2 regions of the Furfurilactobacillus rossiae genome follow, and region 1 is predicted to be linked to the other one. Evidence: predicted binding sites of a transcription regulator. Region 1 holds the regulator's gene; the other holds the start of a gene.
The links. Region 1 encodes HrcA, which represses chaperone genes, less so after heat shock. Its sites were predicted from a motif close to TTAGCACTCNNNNNNNNNGAGTGCTAA; they were not measured.
Positions count from the first base shown of each region.

Region 2: the regulator HrcA is predicted to act here: its motif matches at 1,613-1,639, upstream of LROSL1_RS04900 (ATP-dependent Clp protease ATP-binding subunit).

Region 1 is NZ_CP040586.1:1,521,282-1,524,708, reverse strand. It holds gene truB (tRNA pseudouridine(55) synthase TruB) at 1-222, shown strand, start outside; gene ribF (riboflavin biosynthesis protein RibF) at 264-1,238, shown strand; gene hrcA (heat-inducible transcriptional repressor HrcA) at 1,449-2,492, shown strand; gene grpE (nucleotide exchange factor GrpE) at 2,546-3,142, shown strand; gene dnaK (molecular chaperone DnaK) at 3,171-3,427, shown strand, end outside.
Region 2 is NZ_CP040586.1:1,051,480-1,054,906, forward strand. It holds gene LROSL1_RS04900 (ATP-dependent Clp protease ATP-binding subunit) at 1-1,450, opposite strand, end outside; gene LROSL1_RS04905 (carboxylate--amine ligase) at 1,802-3,136, shown strand; gene LROSL1_RS04910 (YfhO family protein) at 3,241-3,427, shown strand, end outside.

The sequences.
Region 1 (3,427 bases):
TATTTATTGCCAATTGATGTTGCGCTGGCTCATTATCCCGTGACAGAGCTAACGTTAGCTGAATGGCAGATTGTTACAAATGGCGGTTTTTTGTCGCCCTCTGTATTAGTTGATCAAAAGGTCACTGCCCTTAAGTTCCAGAATCATATTAAGGCGCTTTACCAATTGTCAACTGACGGTAAAGTAGCCAAGCCACTGAAAATGTTTTCGAATCATCTGTAATGAATGTAAATTAAAATTTTTGATATTGAAGGTGCGAAACATTGCAAGTTATTTATTTACGACATCCATACCGACCAGAACAAATTCCTGATGGACCGGTTGTTTTAGCAATGGGATTTTTCGATGGTGTGCATATTGGTCATCAAACGGTAATTGAGCGGGCACGTAAATTGGCCAATGAACGAGGTGTCAAGCTTGCGGTGCTGACATACACGCATCATCCTTCAATTGTCTACAAGACATCCGTTGACTCCTTTCGCTATTTATCGACGTTTGACCGTAAATTAGAATTATTAGATCAGCTCGGCGTTGATATTGTGTATGGCATTAGTTTTACCTCCCAGTTATCGGCGGTTGCTCCACAGAAATTTGTTGACGATTACATGGTTGGTTTGCATGCGGTGGCCGTGGTTGCCGGATTTGATCACACGTATGGCAAAAAGGCAATTGCTGGTATGGCACAATTGCCGACTTATGCTAAAGGGCGTTTTGATGTGGTCGAGGTCAAACAAGTGGCAATTGACCAGGCCAAGGATAGTTCGACGCGAATTCGTGAGTTAATTGATGATGGCCAACTGGCACAAGCCAACGAGTTGTTGGGTTACACCTACCAAACTACTGGAATTATTGTTCATGGTGAGGCGCGTGGACGCACATTAGGCTATCCAACGGCTAATGTTGATCCGACAGCGAGTGAACGGGTTCCAGGAATTGGAATTTACGCTGTGTGGCTCCAAATCGGGCAGCAATGGTATCCGGGCATGGCTTCAATAGGTCGCAACGAAACGTTTGGTGAACATCGGCCTATCACTATCGAGATTAATCTACTTGATTTTAATCAGGAAGTTTACGGTGAAGAGGTTAAGGTCGCTTGGGGTGCGTATCTGCGTGGTCAAGTTAAGTTTGACGGTGCGGATGCTTTGGTGCATCAACTAGACCAGGATGCTGCAGACACTCGCGCCTTCATGACGAAACACCGACAAGGACCCGTTGAACGTTTATCGATGAAACAGTAACTTTTTAATGAAAGAACGGTTTTTCCCCACATTTAGGAAAGAGCCGTTCTTTTGTTGCCATTTTGAGGTTTTTTCGATGGTTAATTGCGTTGAAAAAAATAATTAACAAAAGATGTTTGAAGTCGCCAAAATTGTTTGACTTTGTTTGACCAAGTTGTTATATTAGTAACTGTTCTTAGCACTCAAATAGCGTAAGTGCTAAAAGGGGTGATTAAGACGCTAACAGAACGACAAAAAGTGATTTTGCAGGCGATCGTGCGTGAGTATACGGAAACCGGTGCGGCAGTTGGGTCTAAGGCCCTTGCAGCGCGCTTACCGATTCACGTTAGCTCTGCAACAATTCGCAATGAAATGGCATCGTTGGAAGAACAGGGTTATGTTCAAAAAGAGCATACGTCTTCGGGACGGATTCCGTCGCTGGCAGGTTACCGTTATTATGTTGACCATCTTGTTAATAATGATGCGGTGGCACATGCCGATATTCAGTTAATCCAAAATGAATTGAGCGGTTCTTTTAATAAGATTGATGAAATCATTGAAGAGTCGGCCAATTTATTATCGGAATTGACGTCATATACTGCTTTCACACTTAAGCCTGAACAGGCAGATGCGCGACTAAGTGGTTTTCGGTTAGTGCCTTTAGGCAATCGACAGGTGATGGCAATTTTGGTAATGGACAGCGGTGAAGTTGCTAATCAAACGTTCACGATTCCACGCTCAATGTCCAGCGATCAGCTGGAAACAGTGGTTCGTCTGATTAATGATCAGTTAGTTGGTTTGCCAATTACTGAAATTGTGGACAAACTGCGTGTGGAAATTCCTGCAAAAGTTGGTCAATATATGCAAACCCCGGAAGGTTTTTTACAAATCTTCGGTCGTGTATTAGATCAAGCAGCTACGGAACGTTTCTTCGTTGGCGGCCGCTTAAACTTGCTGAACTTTTCCGTTAACCACAACCCGCAGGACTTAAAATCGCTGTATCAATTGTTTGATACGTCAGATGATATCGCCAGTGTTTTAAGTCCACCGGACAATAAAGTACAGGTGAAGATTGGTAATGAGATTACCAATGATTTACTTAAGCATTATAGTTTGGTTACAGGAACTTACGATGTGGGTTCCCACGGAAGAGGTATGATTGCCGTGTTAGGTCCAACACGGATGCCATATTCGCGAATGATTGGTTTAGTTGGTGCATTCCGACAAGAACTGGCCGCTAAGCTTTTGGATTATTATCGAAACCTGGATGACTAAGGCTTTTACCAGTTACCAGTGGTTTGACTATAAAATTAAATGGAGGTGGCAGTTTGTCAAACAAAAAAGAAGCCCAATCATCAGCAGCAAAAGATGATCAACAGGCTAAGGCAAACGCAGCTAAGGCGAAGGATCCAACGGCTAAGGACATTAAGAAAAAGGTTCAGCAGCCAACGGAAAATGATACCGTCGATCAATCTGCTGAAATTGATAAGCTGAATGATAAATTAGCGGAGAAGGACGATCAATTACTTCGAGCACAGGCAGAAATTGCCAACATTCAACAGCGGCAAAAGAAAGAAACCGCCCAGTTGATGAAGTACGATGGTCAACAATTGGCACACGACGTGGTTCCCGAGCTGGATAACCTTGAGCGTGCCTTGAATACTGACGTTCAGGATGAAGCTGCAAAACAGTTGAAACACGGTGTTGAAATGGTGTATAACCACCTTCAAAATGCTTTGAAGGAAAATAACGTGACGGAGATTGAAGCACTCAACAAACCGTTTGATCCAACGTTGCACCAAGCAGTCCAGACCACACCGGTTGGCCCCGATCAGAAACCGGATACTGTTGTGGCAGTGCTTCAAAAGGGCTACATGCTTAAAGATCGCGTTTTACGTCCAGCAATGGTCGTTGTCGCGCAGTAAGCAATTAGATTAAATAATAAGGAAGTTTATAAAAATGGCTAAAATTATTGGAATTGACTTAGGTACTACGAACTCAGCGGTTGCTGTTCTTGAAGGCAGTCAACCAAAGATTATCGCTAATCCAGAAGGTAATCGGACAACGCCTTCCGTTGTCTCATTCAAGAATGGTGAGACACAGGTTGGTGAAGTTGCCAAACGACAAGCAATCACTAACCCTAACACCGTTCGTTCAATCAAGCGTCACATGGGTGAGGCAGGTTACACGGTTGATATTGAAGGTAAGAA
Region 2 (3,427 bases), 470 kb from region 1:
GGAAGGAACCAATAGGGCGACCAGTTTGATTCAAACCAATTCGGTTACGGCGAATGGCACGGGCAACTTTGTCAACTGCTTGGTTTTGACCAATAACGTGTTTTTCAAGTCGCTTGTCCAGATCCTTCAATTGGGTCTTTTCTTGTGCTTGCATGTCACTAACCGGAATGTCAGTTTTTTCTTCGATAATGTGTTCGATATCTTTTTCAGTAACCGTTGCAGCATCATCGGGTTGTGGGTTTTCATCCGCATCCTTCTTGGCCTTTTCTAGCTGATTGACCTGATCGCGGTAGTAGGCAGCTTTCTCGTAATCTTCTTTGTCCAAAGCGGATTGCTTGTGTGCTTCCGCGGTGTGAATCTTATCTTCGTAAGAAGTAGGGTCCACGTTGCGTAACGTTAAGTTTTTCTTTGAACCGGATTCATCAATCAAATCAATGGCCTTATCAGGCAAGAAACGATCCTGAATGTAACGGGCTGACAAACGTGCTGCGGCTTCAATCGCTGCGTCAGTGTAGTGAACGTGATGATAGTCTTCATAACGCTTTTGAATACCCTTCAAGATTGAAACTGTATCTTCAATAGAAGGTTCCTCGACTTCTATTGGTTGGAAACGACGGGCTAACGCGGCGTCCTTTTCAATATCGCGGTATTCTTTCTGAGTTGTGGCACCGACGAGTTGAAATTCACCACGGGCAAGGGCAGGTTTCAATACATTACCGGCGTCCATGCCGCCTTCAGCGTTACCTGCACCAACAACTTCGTGAATTTCATCGATGAACAAGATGATGTCATCGTTCTTTGAAACTTCACTCATTAATTGTTGCATGCGTTGTTCGAATTGACCACGAATACCAGTTCCTTGAACCAGTGAAACAACATCCAAACGAATGATTTGTTTGTTAAGCAGCTTTTCAGGTACCTTACCGTTAACGATGGCTTGGGCCAAGCCTTCAACGACAGCCGTTTTACCAACACCAGCTTCACCAATCAGAACTGGGTTGTTCTTCGTCCGACGGTTTAAGATTTCGATGACGCGATCAATTTCTGCGTCACGACCGATGACTGGGTCAATTTTACCTGCTTTAGCTTGATCAGTGAGGTTTAAACCATACTGATCAAGTAGGGGATGCTTAGAGTTTTTATTATTGTTACCGCCGTTGTTATTACCACCGCGGCCTGCTTGTGTTTGTGGACCTTGTTGTGCTTGTTGAAAGTTATTGGCATTGACGTTACCGTTTTGCATTGCAGCAAAGAGGTCATCTAAATTACCAAAACCAAATGGATCTTGAGCCATATTTGTTGATCCTCCGTTTCCGTTCATTAAATTATTCTCAGCTTGTTGTAGAAGTTGATAGCAATTTTGGCAAAGATGCACTTGCATCTGTTGTCCGTTCATTGTGAGACCTAAATGAATCGTTGCCTCATTTTGATGACAGTTTTGACAAAGCATGTTATCGCTCCTTCTAAGGGCTCACCAGCAGTTCGAACGAGTACATATGATTGCTGATGGCGAAAGGGAGTTGATCGACTGTTTTTTCGTTTGACCAACTTTGACCTTTGACTAGTATTATACACACTAACAAAAAGTGTGCAAGGGAATTGCCTCACTTTTTTAGCACTTTCTTTATCAGAGTGCTAAAACGGATAATTTTCCTTAACCGGCAAAAGATTATTGCTCTGTAAACTTTTTAACGATTGAAATTCTTTAGTTTCTCTAATGATTCTTGCAAAAGTGATAATGAAAATTGTGTTAGATTATTATAATAATATCTAATAAAAGGTTATAAGTAAGGTGAGTTAATTGACGGAATACGCAGGGAATACCGTGCCATTTTTCTTTGGCACAGACGAAAATGCATATGGCGTAGCAAGGATGTATTACGATTTAACGGGCCAGAAAGCCATTATTTATGGAGCAAAAAACCTATCGGCAACTCGGTTCAGTAAATTCACCGATGTGACAGTGATTCCACATCTTAGCCAAACAGTCGCCTTTGCTAAAGCAATGCAGAATGGCATTTTGGATCGAATTAAGAGCTTTAAGCGTGTTGTGTTAATTGGCTTGGGTGATGCCTATGCAAAGTTAATTAGAGAGTATGCGTATTTTCCAGACAACGTTGTTCGACCTTATCCAGATGCGGAAATGTTTGAGCAAGTTACGGATAAGGCCCGTTTCTATCAATTGTTGGAGAAAACTGAGCTGAATTCAGCAGAATATGTTGAACTGAGCAAGAACGATACGGAACGTGACGTAAAGTCACCGTTTCCTTTTCCAGTTATGCTTAAGGCAACGGATTCGGTTAGTTGGGGTCCGATGAAATATCCAGATCATCGCAAGGACTATGTGCTTAACTCTAATGAAGAAATTAATCATTTCTTGCGCTTGGCTTATCATCATGGCTATCAGCGGAACTTTGTTTTACAACGCTTTGTAGCGGGTGAGGGACAAGAATACACGTTTTCTGCCTATGTTGATCAACATCACCATGTTCGTGGCATGGCATTAGGCCACGTTGCCTTAGAGGACCATACGCCATGGGGGATAGGTAACCACGATGCCATTTTTCCGGTTCAGGAAAGCGAGCTAACAGATAAAATATGCCAATTTTTAGAGGATATTGACTATACAGGCATTGCGAACATCGTTTTCAGGTATGATCAAAAGACTCAACAATTTTTAGCACTTGAATTAAATGCGCGTTTGGAACGTTGCAGTTATTGGAGTGCACTAAACGGCGTTAACTGGGTTGAATTAATGCTGAAGGATGCGGACGATGAGTTTGCCAACGTGCCTGATGACGAAATGACAAAGGTTATGACACAGCCTGATCAGATTACGCTGTGGCTACAAGTTAGCCCACGGGTATTTAAACGTTATGCACCGGACTCACCGGCTAAAAACGTAGCGGTTAACTTGATTCGGCAGCGGCGTTGGCGATACGGTTTTAAGGATAAACGGGATTGGAATCCCCAGCGTGCCCGAATGTATCATTTCATTCACGTTAGCAATAGATATCACTATGAAACGTGGGGCAACGTAAAAGTCAATCCTGTGGTTCGCTTTTTCCAGCTAACGCGGTGGGCAATCGTGCGCACCATTAATAAAATTGGTCCTAAATACAGTTTGATGAACTAGCACTTTACCATAAGTAAATATTTATTTGCGACGATGGCCGGTTTTGTTCATAATGTAAGAATCAACTTACACAATGACTTAAGACTAAAGGAGCACGTACAACCATGAAGTTCTCATTTGCAAAACAAAGGCGAGGAAAACTTTACGGCGGTTATGTGCTTTTTTTTGTGTTGTTTTGTCTATTAACATACGGCGTGTACTGGTTATTTGGCTATTCACTGATTTCAACGCATGATGTGTTGCATCAGCATGTGCCGATTATGATTGAATACCGCAAGATTCTGCTCAGTT